2 regions of the Microbacterium sp. WCS2018Hpa-9 genome follow, and region 2 is predicted to be linked to the other one. Evidence: predicted binding sites of a transcription regulator. Region 2 holds the regulator's gene; the other holds the start of a gene.
What was found. Region 2 encodes LexA, which represses DNA repair genes until DNA is damaged. Its sites were predicted from a motif close to TCGAACANNTGTTCGA; they were not measured.

Region 1: the regulator LexA is predicted to act here: its motif matches at 3,169-3,184, upstream of RQG82_RS04395 (DUF222 domain-containing protein).

What each region holds. Positions count from the first base shown of each region.
Region 1 is NZ_JAVTIY010000002.1:128,940-136,233, forward strand. It holds gene RQG82_RS04380 (enoyl-CoA hydratase/isomerase family protein) at 1-433, opposite strand, end outside; gene RQG82_RS04385 (ATP-binding cassette domain-containing protein) at 555-2,519, shown strand; gene RQG82_RS04390 (hypothetical protein) at 2,600-3,049, opposite strand; gene RQG82_RS04395 (DUF222 domain-containing protein) at 3,195-4,598, shown strand; gene RQG82_RS04400 (glutamate-1-semialdehyde 2,1-aminomutase) at 4,614-5,942, opposite strand; gene hemB (porphobilinogen synthase) at 6,051-7,028, opposite strand; gene RQG82_RS04410 (uroporphyrinogen-III synthase) at 7,025-7,294, opposite strand, start outside.
Region 2 is NZ_JAVTIY010000012.1:53,195-60,488, forward strand. It holds gene ftsE (cell division ATP-binding protein FtsE) at 1-978, shown strand, start outside; gene ftsX (permease-like cell division protein FtsX) at 975-1,889, shown strand; gene smpB (SsrA-binding protein SmpB) at 1,974-2,450, shown strand; gene RQG82_RS19170 (prolyl oligopeptidase family serine peptidase) at 2,451-4,310, opposite strand; gene lexA (transcriptional repressor LexA) at 4,419-5,105, opposite strand; gene RQG82_RS19180 (LysM peptidoglycan-binding domain-containing protein) at 5,387-5,749, shown strand; gene RQG82_RS19185 (histidinol-phosphate transaminase) at 5,841-6,935, shown strand; gene hisB (imidazoleglycerol-phosphate dehydratase HisB) at 6,932-7,294, shown strand, end outside.

The DNA.
Region 1 (7,294 bases), on a different contig from region 2:
TCCGCGTCTCAGGCATCGCCAGCTTCGAGCGCTCGGTCACGATGCGGATCGCCGCGTGACCTGCGAGTCCGACGCCCCCGCCCATCGTGATGCCGTCGGCGACAGAGACGATGGGCTTCGGGTACTCCGCGATCATCGCGTTCAGCGCGTACTCGGCGCGGAAGAACTCGGTGGTCTCCTCGGTGCGTCCCGCCACGATCTGCGCATGCAGTCCGCGGACGTCTCCCCCGGCGCACATGCCCCGCTCGCCCGCGCCGTCGATGACGACGATCTGCACATCGGTGTCGTGACGCCAGTTCTCGAGTGCCTGCGTCAGCAGCTGGATCATCCCGGGGTCGAGCGCGTTGATCGCCTCCGGCCGGTTCAGGGTCAGCCTGCCGAGGGCTCCTTCGGTGCGGACGAGGACCCGGGGAGCTGCACTGGATTCGGTCACGGGTGCCAGGCTACCCGGTGGACGGACCCTTGCATCCGGCCGCGTTTGTAGGGTAAATGCACGATCCTGCGGCTTTTCCGGCAGGATAGACAGAACTGCCCACTGCAACGAGAGGTCGCAGATGCCCGACGGACAGGTGCTCGAGTTCACGCACGTCACGAAGCGCTTCAACGACGTGACGGCGGTGTCCGACTTCTCCGCGCGAGTCGAGCCCGGTGTCGTGACCGCTTTCCTCGGCCCGAACGGCGCCGGAAAGACCACCACCCTGCGCATCCTCCTCGGGCAGGTGCGCGCCACGAGCGGCACCGCCACGATCGGTGGAACCGCGCATTCAGAGCTGCGCCACCCGCTGCGCACGATCGGATCCGTCCTGGAGGAGACCGCTTATCGCCCTCGCCGATCGGCCTCGCGCCAGCTGACGATCGCGGCCAAGGCCAACGGCATCCCCCTCTCGCGTGTCGACGAGGTCCTCTCGCTGGTCGGTCTCGAGCACGAGGCCGACGGGCGCATCGGCAGCTTCTCGCTCGGAATGCGTCAGCGACTCAGCGTGGCCCATGCGTTGCTGGGCGACCCCGGCGCTCTGGTCTTCGACGAACCGGCGAACGGCCTCGACCCGGAGGGCATCCGCTGGATCCGCCTCCTCCTGCGCCGCCTCGCCGACGAGGGCCGCACGGTTCTCGTCTCCTCGCACGTGCTGAGTGAGATCGAGCAGGTCGCAGACCACGTGCTCGTGCTCTCGAAGGGCCAGCTCGTGCTCTCGAGCGGCATCGAGAAGCTCGCCGACCCGTCTGCAGGTTCGGTCGTCGTCGACGCGGCGGATCGTGGCGCGCTCAAGTCGGCGCTCTCGGCGGCCGGCCTCGAGGTCGAGGTGCTCCGCTCGGGTCTCACCGTTCGCGGCAGCAACGCGGGAGCGGTCGGCGCCATCGCGGCTTCGGCCGGCATCGCCCTCGCCACCCTGGTGCAGCGCGGCCCCACTCTCGAGGACGTCTTCATCGAGCTCGTCCGCGGCGGCAGGCTCGCACCGCAGGCCATCACCGCCGCGCCGGTCCCCGATTCCGCACCGGTCACGGATGCCGAAGCGCCGGTCGCGGATGCCGAAGCACCGGTCGTCGGTGTCGCGGCGGCGGTCGTCGGTGTCGCAGCGGCACCCGATTCGCAGGTCGAGGCTGACTCCGAGCGTGCCGACTCCGAGACCTCCCCGACTCAGGATGTCGCCGAGCCTGATGTCGCCGAGTCCGATTCGGTCGACTCTGATGTCGCCGAGTCCGATGTCGCCGAGTCCGATGCGGCCGCGTCCGATGCGGCCGCATCCGATGCGGCACGTGCAGAGGCTGACGCGGCGGATGCCGAGGCCGACGCCGCAGCGGACGCGGCGGATGCGGCTCGCGATGTCGAGTACGCCGCGGCAGAGCTCCGCTACGCAGCGGATGCCTCGGATGCGAACGATGCGGAGGATGCGGCCGACGTCGCCTCGGAAGCAGCGCATGCACACGGTGACGATGCCCCCGGCGACGATGACTCGGCAGGCGGATCGACTGAGCCGGCGACGCCCACGGATGCCGAGGAGAAGGGCGCCCGGCCGTCGTTCGACGACATCCTGTTCGGCACCGTCCCGGCCGATGGGGCGGACGCTCACGTCGACGAAGACACCGACACCGACACCCCCGACGCCGACGCCGACGCCGCTGACGAGACCGACACGACTGCGAACGTGGACGGCACCGGCGAGCACTCCGGGGTCGAGTTCTTCGCCGAGGTGCACGACTCCGACGAGTCCAATGAGTCCGACGAGTCCGATGAGTCCGACGAGTCGGCGGATTCCCGGACTTCCGATGACGACCCTCGCTCGGCGGCCGTCACCTCGATGCTCGCCGCCGCTGCTCGCGCGTACTACGAGGACGAGCCCAAGGACTATCCGCTCGGAGACGCCGACGCATCGGCGGAGGCAGACGCGGATGCCGCTCCGGAGGCGACCGACGGTCGCGATGGGCAGCAGCACGAGGGCGAGCACCACGACGGCGAGCAGCATGAGCAGCACGAGGGCCAGCACCACGAGCACCACGAGGGCGAGCACGACCGGTCCTGAGGCCGCCTCGAACAGGCCCCTGATGCGAACGCCCTCCGCGCCACAAGGCTGCGGAGGGCGTTCGCTCGTTCTCGGGTCGCTCAGGCGGGCCGCGGGCGGATCACCGGACGGCGACTCCCCTTCGAGGTCGGCGTAGGCGCCGTCGCGACGATCTCCTCGACGTCCGCCGGCTCATCGGACACCTCAAGTCGGAGCGCCTGGGTCAATGCGAGGCCGTGCCTCGTCGTGAGGATCAGTCGTCGGTACTGCGCGTCACCCGAGAGGTCGATGACCACGCTGGGACGTCGGCGGCGGATGAGCACGAAATCGACGCTGCCCGCGGCCTTCCACGTTCCTGCGGCGAGCACGCCGGGAATGTGCGTTCCCGGATTCGGCACCCCGCGCAGCCAGGTCCACGCGTCGTCGATCAGCTGCACCTTGGTGATGGTGTCGCGCACGAGCCGCACGTTGTCACGGTGGAAGCTCGCCGCACGCTCGATCGGCGAGAGCACGATCTCGAGTTGCGTCTGGTCCAGCAGCAACGTCACCATGCGTCCAGTCTGCCAGCGGCACCCTTCCAGATGTCTGTGTCTTGTTCACAGGAAGGCAACGATCCCTTGTCGGTTCCCACGATTCCACCCCTCTTCCATTCCGATGTTCTGCTCGACCTTCGAACAAATCTACTAGAATCGAAGCATGACATCCGCCACCGATCCCGACCTCGAGCAGCGCGCTGAGCTGCTCGACTCGTGGGTCGAGAAGCGGCGACAGATCGCCAGCCTCGAAGCTGAGGCGTCCGATCTTCTCGCTGAGCGGATGCGCCTGAGCCGGTCGGACTCCGACGAGAATCCGTTCCACCGCGATGCCATCCACAGATCGATGATCGCGGAGTACTCCGCAGCGGGCCGCCTGAGCCAGGGCAGCATCGAGTACGCCTTCACCGATGCCGGATTCCTCGACGCCAGCCACCCCGGCGTTCGCTCGGCTTTCAGAGCGGGCAGCATCACGGCCGCGCACGTCCGCGAGATCGTGCGTGCCGCCGGAGTGGTCCGCGAGGCCGTCAACAACGGGCGAGCGGATGCCGACGTGCTGCCCCTGTACGACACGGTCGCCGTCATCGTGGCCGAGGGCGAGACTCCTGCCCGCACACGAGTGCACCTGCGCGAGCTGGCAGCCGTCCTGGCAGGCTCCACGGTCGCCGAGCGCCATGCGCGCTCGAAGGCGGAGCGCACCGTCACAGTGCGGCCGGCAGGAGACGGCCTCTCCGTGCTGACGGTCGTGCTGCCCGAGCATCTCGCGACGGCGATCCTCGACCGCCTCACCCGACTCGCGCGCGCCGTGATCGATGGACGGAACGACCGTGAGCCGACTCTCGATCCGATCGACGACGGCGAGAATCCGATCCGCCCCGAAGACATCGCGCAAGACGACCCGTCCCGCGACGATTACGCGATCTTCGGCGACGGGACTTTCACGACCGACCCGACCGAGCCGACAGTCGAGCACATCCCCTGTGACAGCCGCACGATCGATCAGGTTCGGACAGATCTGCTGATCGACCTCCTGCTCGCCTCCGATCCGAGCGCCGCGAACGGCTCAGGACTCGACAACATTCAGGGGCGCATCCACGTCACCGTCGCCGCCACGACGCTCGCGGGCTGCGACGATCGCCCCGCGCAGCTCGACGGACACGGGCCGCTGCATCCCGATATCGCGCGTGATCTCGCTGGCCGCAACGGCGGGTGGACCCGGTTGTTCCTCGATCCGACCGGACTGGTCGTCGAAACCGACACCTACCGGCCGACAGAACCCATGCGACGGTTCCTCCGAGCGCGAGATCAGCACTGCCGGTTCCCCGGCTGCAGGATGCCGGTGCATCGATGCCAGATCGACCACACCTTCGATCACGCGAAGGGCGGGCGGACCGAGATCCACAACCTCGCCCATCTGTGCGCCCGGCACCACTCGCTCAAGCATCCGGATGTTGCTGACGACCATCGCTGGACCGCACAGCAGCTTCCCGACGGCACGATCGACTGGTTCAGCCCGCTCGGCCGCACCTATCGGGACTCACCACGGCGACGAGTGATGTTCGCCTGAGGTTCTGGGCGCTGCTCAGGCCTGAGCGCGGGCCGCAGCAGCTGCGCGCGCGGCAATCGGAAGGGCCGCTTCAATGCGCTGAAGCTCTTCCTCGCCGTGCGCGGCGGTGAGGAACCAGGCCTCGAACACGCTCGGCGGCAGCGCGACTCCCTGCTCGCGCATCGCGTGGAAGAACGGTGCGTACCGGAACGAGTCCTGAGCCTGCGCGTCGGCATAGTCGCGAGGCGCAGAAGCACGGAAGGACGCACTGAAAAGGTTCCCCGCGTGCGCGACGGCGTGAGTGACGCCTGCGTCCGTGAGAGCGGCGTCCAGAGCGCTGGAGACCCTGGTTGCCGCGGCATCGACGGTCGCATAGACCTCGGGGGTCGCGAGCCTCAGCGTCGTCAGGCCTGCGGCCACCGACAGCGGGTTGCCCGAGAGCGTGCCTGCCTGGTACACGGGGCCGAGGGGGGCCAGCAGGTCCATGACCTCGGCACGTCCACCGAGTGCGGCCAGGGGCATGCCTCCGCCGACGACCTTGCCGAACGTGATGATGTCGGGCAGATAGTCCTCGCCGGCTGCGGCCTGGAGACCCCAGAAGCCTGCAGGGTGCACGCGGAAGCCCGTCAGCACCTCATCGAGGATCAGCAGAGCGCCATGAGAGTGTGCGGTCTCGGCCAGCAGTCGATTGAACCCCGGCAGCGGCGGGACCACGCCCATGTTCGCGGCTGCGGCCTCGACGATCACCGCTGCGATGCGCGGGCCGTGCTCGGCGAAGACGGCCTCGAGCGCTTCCGGGTCGTTGTAGTCGATGACGAGTGTCTGCGCGGCGATCGGCGCGGGCACCCCCGCGGACCCTGGCAGGGCGAGAGTCGCGACGCCGGAACCGGCAGCAGCGAGCAGGCCGTCTGAGTGCCCGTGATAGTGGCCGGCGAACTTGACCAGCAGGTCGCGCCCGGTGGCACCGCGGGCAAGACGGATCGCGGTCATCGTGGCTTCGGTGCCGGTCGACACGAGCCGCACCCGTTCGACGGGCCGGATCTCGCCGAACCGCACGCGATCCGCGATCAGCTGAGCGAGTTCCACCTCACCCTCCGTCGGAGCGCCGAACGAGAGTCCTCGAGTGGCTGCCGCCTGCACCGCGGCGACGACCTCAGGTTGCGCATGACCGAGCAGCGCGGGACCCCACGAGGCGACCAGGTCGACGTACTCGTTGCCCGCGGCATCGGTCACCGTCGCACCCCTCGCGGACGCGAGGAAGCGCGGCGTGCCGCCGACGGAACCGTAGGCGCGCACCGGCGAATTCACACCACCGGGGATCACCGTGCGGGCAGCGGAGAACAGGTCGTCATTGCGGTCGGTCACAGCACACTCCTCAGCGATGCGCGGAACTCTCCCGCCATCACTTCCAGGCTAGTCCGCAGACCTGAGGGAGGGACTCAGATCACCGCGTGACGAGTCTACGAAGCGCGATCAGGGGCGCAGCCAGCGCGCGGCTTCGGTCGCCCAGTAGGTAAGCACGACGTCGGCGCCAGCGCGGCGGATCGACAGCAACGACTCGAGGATCGACGCGCGGCGGTCGATCCAGCCGTTCGCCGCAGCGGCCTCGACCATCGCGTACTCGCCGGACACCTGGTATGCCCACACCGGAATATGCACGGTGTCGCGCACCTCGCGCAGCACGTCGAGGAAGGCCATGGCGGGCTTCACCATGACGATGTCGGCGCCCTCTTCCTCGTCGACGACAGCCTCCCGCACACCCTCGCGGCGGTTGCCGGGGTCGAGCTGGTACGTGCGGCGGTCGCCCTTCAGCTGCGAATCCACGGCCTCACGGAACGGGCCGTAGAACGCACTCGCGTACTTCGCCGCGTAGGCGAGAAGCAGCGTGTCGGTGAAGCCCTCGGAATCGAGAGCCTCGCGGATGACGGCGACCTGGCCGTCCATCATTCCCGACAGTCCGAGCAGCTGAGAGCCGGCCCGGGCTTGGGCCAGGGCCATCGACGCGTAGCGCTCGAGAGTCGCATCGTTGTCGACGGTGCCGTCAGCGGCGAGCACGCCGCAGTGACCGTGGTCGGTGAACTCGTCGAGGCACAGGTCGGTCTGCACCACCAGGGCGTCTCCGACCTCGGCCGCGAGCACCTCGGTGGCGACGTTCAGAATGCCCTTCGGGTCGTCGGCACCCGAGCCCTGAGCGTCTCTGACGGCCGGCACTCCGAAGAGCATCACCCCGCCGACACCCGCCTCGGCAGCCTCGACGGCTGCGGCACGCAGAGAATCGAGCGAATGCTGCGCGACCCCGGGCATCGAACCGATGGGGGCGGCTTCGGTGACTCCCTCGCGCACGAACAGCGGGAGCACCAGCTGCCGCGGCTCGAGAGAGGTCTCCCGCACCAGGCCCCGGACGGCAGGAGACTGCCTCAGGCGACGCAGTCGGACGTCGGGGAAGCTCACGGTGCCAGCTCGTCCGCCGCGTGCGGGAGCGTGTAGCTCGACACGGCATCGATGAGCGCGTCGACCGTCTGACGATCGGCGACGACCGTGATCGGAAGACCCGCCTTGTCGGCGTCCTTCGCAGTCCGCGGGCCGATCGCAGCCAGCAGCGTCTCATCCGGGATCAGGGGGAACTGCTCGCGCACCTGCTCGGCGACCGAACCGCTCGTGATCAGGATCGCGTTGATGCGTCCGTTCTCGACGTCGCGCTTGATGCGGTCGGTGAC
Region 2 (7,294 bases):
GGGGAGTTCGTCTTCCTCGTGGGTGCTTCAGGGTCGGGCAAGTCGTCCTGTCTGCGGCTGATCCTCCGAGAGGACGTGCCGACCACCGGTCGAGTCGCCGTGCTCGGACGCGATCTGCGTTCGCTCGCGAACCGCAAGGTGCCGTACTTCCGCCGCCATATCGGATCCGTGTTCCAGGACTTCCGACTGCTGCCGTCGAAGACCGTCTACCAGAACGTCGCCTTCACCCTGCAGGTGACGGGCTCGTCGCGCGGTTTCATCCAGCAGGCCGTCCCCGAGGCGCTCGCGCTGGTCGGGCTCGACGGCAAGCAGAAGCGGATGCCGCACGAGCTCTCGGGCGGAGAGCAGCAGCGCGTCGCGATCGCTCGGGCACTCGTCAACCGTCCCCAGGTGCTGCTCGCGGACGAGCCGACCGGAAACCTCGACCCGGCGACGTCGGTCGACATCATGCAGCTTCTCGCGAGGATCAACGCGGGCGGTACGACCGTGCTCATGGCGACTCATGAAGCGGGCTTCGTCGACCAGATGCAGCGCAGAGTGATCGAGCTCCGCGATGGCGAGATGGTGCGAGACGAAGTGCACGGCGGCTATGGAGACACGTCGAACATCCCACGCCTCGTCCCCGAGGAGGTGCGCGGCGCCGCAGCCGCGGCCGCCCTCACCGCAGTGCAGGAGGTGCAGCGCCAGACCGCCGACCTCTCCCTCGTGCGAGCGGCGCTCGCTGAGGAGCTCACCGCTCAGCGCAAGGCCGCAGGAGCATCCGCGGATGCCGTGCCGACCGCATCCGAGACACCGGAGGCGCAGGCCGTGCCGATCGAGCCGCCCGTCGTCGAAGAGCAGTCGGTGGCCGTCCAGGCGCCCGTCGCGCCTCGTACGCATCCCATCGTGGTGCCGCAGGTCGACGTCGCCGAGCTCGGCGTAGCCGATCGCCTCGGCCTGTCCGATGACGGCTCCGAAGAAGTGGGGCCGACATCATGAGAATCGGACTCATCCTCACGGAGGCTCTCGGGGGCCTTCGGCGAAACATCTCGATGGTCATCTCCGTCGTTCTGGTCACCTTCGTGTCGCTGACTTTCGTCGGCGCCGCGATCCTCATGCAGGCGCAGATCGGCACCATGCGCGGCTACTGGACCGAACGGGCCCAGGTCGCCGTCTACATGTGCTCCGACATCTCCGAGCAGGACACCTGTGTCGACGGAGGCGCCTCGGAGGAGCAGGTGAACGCCGTGCGATCCCAGCTCGAGGGCGAGGCGCTCGCCCCGCTCATCAGCGAGGTCAGCTTCGACTCCAAGGAAGACACCTACGCCAAGCTCGTCGAGCAGCTCGGCGAGGACCAGGCGAGTGTGATCACCCCTGAGCAGGCTTTCGAGGTCTTCTTCGTCACGATGAAGGACCCCGGCCAATCGCAGGTGATCTCCGAGGCGTTCAACGGCGTCGCCGGCGTCGAGCAGGTGCAGGACCAACTGCAGTATCTCGAGCCGCTCTTCTCGGCGTTGACTGTCGCGACGTACATCGCGGTGGGCATCGCCACGCTGATGCTGATCGCCGCCATCCTGCTGATCGCCACGACCATCAGACTCTCCGCCTACGCCAGGCGCAAGGAGATCGGGATCATGCGTCTGGTGGGCGCATCCAACCGTTTCATCCAGACGCCGTTCGTGCTCGAGGGCGTGTTCGCGGCGTTCCTCGGCTCGGCACTCGCGAGCGCGGCGGTCGTCGCCGGAGTGCATTTCGGTGTCGACGGCTACCTTCGAGGACGCGTGCCGTTCATCACGACGTGGGTGACGATGCAGGATGCCGCCGTCGTCGTCCCCGTGCTGATCGGGATCGGCGTCGTGCTGGCCGCACTCTCAGCGGGCTTCGCGATCCGACGCTGGCTGCGCACGTGACCGGCTCGCCGGTATAGACTGACAGGCTGTCGTGCGCCCGCCAGGGCACTGGAACCACTGCGCGACACGGATCAGGAGAGAATCATGCCCAGGGAACGCGGGGAGAAGGTCATCGCGACCAATCGTCGCGCACGTCACGACTACAACATCGAGAAGTCGTACGAGGCGGGGATGGTGCTCACCGGCACCGAGGTCAAGTCGTTGCGTCAGGGGCGCGCGAACCTCAGCGACGGGTATGCGTTCGTCAAGGGAAACGAGGTGTTCCTCGATTCGGTGCACATTCCGGAGTACTCGCAGGGGCACTGGACCAACCACTCCGCCAAGCGCGTCCGAAAGCTGCTGCTGCACCGCGAGGAGATCGCGAAGCTGCAGCATGCCGTGTCGGCGGGTGGATACACGCTGATCCCGCTGAAGCTGTACTTCTCGGACGGTCGCGCCAAGGTCGAGATCGCCCTCGCCAAGGGCAAGAAGGAATACGACAAGCGTCAGACCCTGCGCGAGCGTCAGGACACCCGTGAGGCCGATCGCGCCATGCGGCTGCGCAACCGCGTCGGCGAGTGATCAGCGCGCGGGCGTGAAGCCGAACACGCGTCCGAGAAACGCGAGCTCCCTCTCGAGTGCATCGATGATGGTCTCGCTCGCGCGGAAGCCGTGGCCCTCACCCGGGTAGAGCACGTACTCGTGCTCGACGCCGCGGTGCGCCAGCGCATCGCGGATCGCCTCGGACTGCGACGGCGGCACCACGCGATCCTCGGCGCCCTGCATGAGCAGCACCGGCACGTCGATCCGATCGACGTGGGTGAGGGGCGAGCGCTCGATGTAGACGGACTCTGCGTCGGGCAGCGGCCCCACCAGGCCCTCGATGTAGTGCGCCTCGAAGTCGTGAGAGTGCTCGCTCAGCATCCGCAGGTCGGCGACGCCGTATCTGCTGATGCCCGCGGCGAACGTTCCACCACGCACGAGAGACGAGAGCACCGTCCAGCCACCCGCCGAGCCTCCGCGGATCGCGATGCGGTCGGGGTCGGCGAGTCCGGTGTCGACGAGGCCGCGCGCCGCAGCGATCACATCGTCGACGTCGACCACGCCCCATCCGCCGTCGAGTCGTTCTCGGTAGGTACGCCCGTAGCCCGTCGACCCGCCGTAGTTGACATCGAGCACGCCGATGCCGCGGCTCGTCCAGAACGCGATCGCCCCTGATGCGGCGCCCGTCACGTGGGCGGTCGGACCGCCGTGCACGAGCACGATGTACGGCGCGAGCTCGTCGTCCGCGGCTGAAGCCGACGGATTCACGGGCTCATACGCGAAGGCGTGGACGGGGCCGTGCGCGCCATCGACCAGGACCTCGGATGCCGCGGACATCCACGACGGATCCGTCGGCGTCGCTCCCGCAACCACCTCGACGTCTCCGGAGTCGACGTCGACGCACCAGACCCCGGGCGCTGTCGTCGAGCTGTTGCCCGAGAGCAGCACGCGGGAGCCTGCGACATCGTCGACGCTGACATGGCCGTCGGCGGGAATGGGGATGCGGCGGGCGCCGCCGTCCCGCTCGATGACGACCACCTCGTCGCGTCCGTTGGTGCGCACCGCGACGATGCGGCCGTCGGCGAGCGGTCGGTACCAGCGGTTTCCGAGCACCCATAGCCCGTATCCGGTGTCGGCGTCGATGTCGTCGATCCGTTCTGCGGGGCTGACCGCTCGCACGCCGTCCACGCGCTGTCGGTGCAGCGCCCAGCGACCCGACGGATCGTCCGAGTACAGGATCTCGTCGTTCTCCGTCCACTCCGGCTGCAGGGCGGCTCGCGTGGGCAGCTCTGTGCGCCCGGTGCCGTCGGAGAGCACCAGCGACGCGCGCTGCCACGGCATCCGGTCGCCCGACCATTCGACCCACGCGGCGCGCGTCCCGTCGGGAGACAGCGCCGGATGCGCGTAGAACGACTCTCCCTGCACGAGCACCTTCACCAGCGTCGGATCGTCGGCTGCTGATCCGTCGGTGGGGATCTCGACGATTCCGCGCTGGTGGGGGTCGACCGAGAGGTCCTCCCGCACGGCGAACAGCCGGCCGTTCTGCAGGCGCAGGCCGCCGTGTGCCGGCCCCGCAGGGGTGAGGGGCTCCGGAGCGCCCCCGCGTGGCATGCGATGCACCCGCTGATCCTTGGCGTCGACGAAGAACAGCGTGCCGTCGGCATCAGCCGTCCACGCCCCGCCGCCGTACTCGTGCACGCGTGACCGCGCGCTCCAGGGAGCGGGAAGGATCTCGGCGCCGTTGCAGCTGCGCACGGTCACACGCCCGCCCTCGGAGGGCACCGACTCGCCCCACCAGATGTTCTCGCCGATAAAGGCAGCACCTTCGATCCTCGGAGACGACGCGGCGATCCGGTCGGGAGTGAACGGGGAGGGCCAGGTACCGAACGGCGACGACATGATTCGAGCCTATGGTGCACCGGTGCGCCGCGTCACACAGGGGGCGGTAGTGGGCGTCGCCACCGGTCCTCTGGGAACGCGCGGTTCACGAGACCCGTGTGGAGAGGGTCAGACCGAGCGGAGCACCGCGACGATCTTGCCGAGGATGACGGACTCGTCGCCGAGGATCGGCTCGAAAGCCGAGTTCCGGGGGAGCAGCCAGGTGTGGCCGTCGCGACGCCTGAGCACCTTGACGGTGGCCTCGCCGTCGAGCATCGCGGCCACGATCTCACCGTTCTCGGCGCTGTTCTGCGAGCGCACCACGACCCAGTCGCCGTCGCAGATCGCGGCGTCGATCATCGACTCGCCCGACACCTTGAGCATGAACAGGTCGCCCTTGCCGACGAGCTGACGGGGGAGCGGGAAGATCTCCTCGACCTGCTGGTCGGCCGTGATCGGAACGCCGGCGGCGATGCGTCCGACGAGGGGGACAAGCGCGGCGTCTCCGACGGGCGTCGCCACATCGGCGGGGTTCTCACCGCTCGTCCCTGGAAGGTCGATGAGCACCTCCATCGCGCGGGTCTTGCCCGGATCGCGGCGCAGATAGCCGCTGAGCTCGAGCTGACCCAGCTGATGAGTGACGCTGGACAGCGACTTGAGCCCGACGGCGTCGCCGATCTCGCGCATGCTCGGCGGATAGCCGTAGTGACTGATCGACGTCTGGATGACCTCGAGGATCGCCATCTGCTTAGGGCTCAGGCTCTTGCGGCGACGAGTGCGCGGGGCATCGGCCTCGGGGGCGGAGTTGTCGCTCATGGTGCTCCTCAGGTGTGCGATCCGGCGTCTCAGTTCGAATGTCGGAGGCCCGTGGTGGGGTGTTCCTATCGAAACCGTATCCGAGAAACGCGCCGATGTGGAAGATCTGTTCGAGCGTGTCGGCCGATTCTCCTACTTCTGTTTCGAAGAACGCTTGACAGATGTTCGAATTCGAAGATAACTTCGGTACGTAGCTTCGCATCCACGGCTCCCGGCCGAGGCGCGGATGCGAACGCTACGCCAACTTCACCGCTCACGCGGTAGATGCAGAGGAGCACGACATGAGCACCATCACCTTCAGCAGTGCAGCAGTCCTTCCGGCTCGTCCGGCGACGCGGCTCCGGCTGACGGCGCGTGGTCGACGCGTCGTGCTCTCGGTCGCCGCAGTGCCCCTCGCCATCGGAATCGCGTTCGCCGCGCTCAGCGGCGGAAGCGCGATGGCATCGGGCGAGCAGGCCGCGACGGCGACGTTCGCCACAGTGACCGTGATGCCGGGCGACACCCTGTGGTCGATCGCCGAGAGCATCGCCCCCGGGGCCGACCCGCGCGACGTGATCGGTGACATCACGCGTCTGAACCTGCTGCGTGGCGGCGAGCTGCAGATCGGTCAGGAGCTCGCGATTCCGGCGCAGTACTCGGAGTGAGTCCCGCCTCCACCGGTCGGCGGAGTGGAGCGGGCGAGTTCACCTTCATACTCGGACGCCACGGGCATCCGCAGGGCGAACGCGGCCTACCATGGGAAGGGTGACTGCATCACTTGACGACCTGCCGCTTCGCGACGATCTCCGGGGGCTCACCCCGTACGGAGCACCGCAAGCGCCTCTCCCGATCGCACTGAACGTCAATGAGAACACGCATCCGGTTCCGGACGCCGTGGCCAGCGACATCCTCGACGACATCGCGGTCGCGCTCCGAGACGTCAACCGCTATCCGGATCGTGAGTTCACCACACTGCGCGAGGGCTTCGCCGAGTACCTCGGCCACGGTCTCGAACCCGCCCAGATCTGGGCGGGCAACGGGTCGAACGAGGTCCTTCAGCACGTCCTCCAGGCGTTCGGGGGGCCGGGTCGCACGGCGTTCAGCTTCAGCCCGACCTACTCGATGTATCCGCTGATCTCGAAGGGGACCGGAGCACGGTGGGTCGCCGGCACCAGGCAGCCCGACTACACGATCACGCCTGACGAGGCCGCGGCACAGGTCAGAGATGTCGACCCCGATGTCATCCTCCTGTGCTCCCCGAACAATCCGACGGGCACACCGCTCGGCCTCGACGTGGTCGAGGCGGTCTACGAGGCATCGACGGGAGTCGTGATCGTCGACGAGGCCTACCAGGAGTTCGCACCGCGCGAGGCGGCATCCGCCCTCACCCTGCTCGAGGGGCGCCCTCGGCTCGCAGTGTCTCGCACCATGAGCAAGGCGTTCGCATTCGCGGGCGCGCGCGTGGGGTATCTCGCGGCGGATCCTGCGTTCATCGACGCGCTGAGGCTCGTGCGTCTGCCCTATCACCTCAGCGCTCTCACTCAGGCGGCGGCCGTCGCCGCGCTGCGGAACTCGGGCGTGATGCTCGGCATGGTCGAGGAGATCGTCGAGCAGCGTGACCGCATATCGGCGACGCTCGAGGCGCTCGGCTACACGCCGCACGAATCGTGGTCGAACTTCGTGCTGTTCGGCGGAGTCGCAGAGCCCGCGAAGGTCTGGCAGGAGCTGTACGAGCAGGGAGTCCTCATCCGCGACGTCGGGATTCCCGGCCACCTCCGCGTCACTGCGGGCACCGAGGCTGAGACCACCGCGTTCCTCGATGCCCTCGCCTCGATAGGATCGGCATCATGAGCACCACCGCCCAGACCCCGCGCACCGCCACGCGTGTACGCAGCACGTCGGAGTCCACCGTCGAGCTCGAACTGAACCTCGACGGCAGCGGTGCAAGCCGTATCGACACGTCGGTGCCGTTCTTCGATCACATGCTGACGGCGTTCGCGAAGCACTCGCTGACCGACCTCACGGTGCGCGCCTCCGGCGACACGCAGATCGACGCGCACCACACTGTCGAGGACATCTCGATCGTTCTCGGTCAGGCGATCCGCGAGGCGCTGGGCGACAAGTCCGGGATCTCCCGCTACGGCGATGCGCTCGTGCCGCTCGATGAGGCGCTCGCCCAGGCGGTCGTCGACATCTCGGGTCGCCCCTAC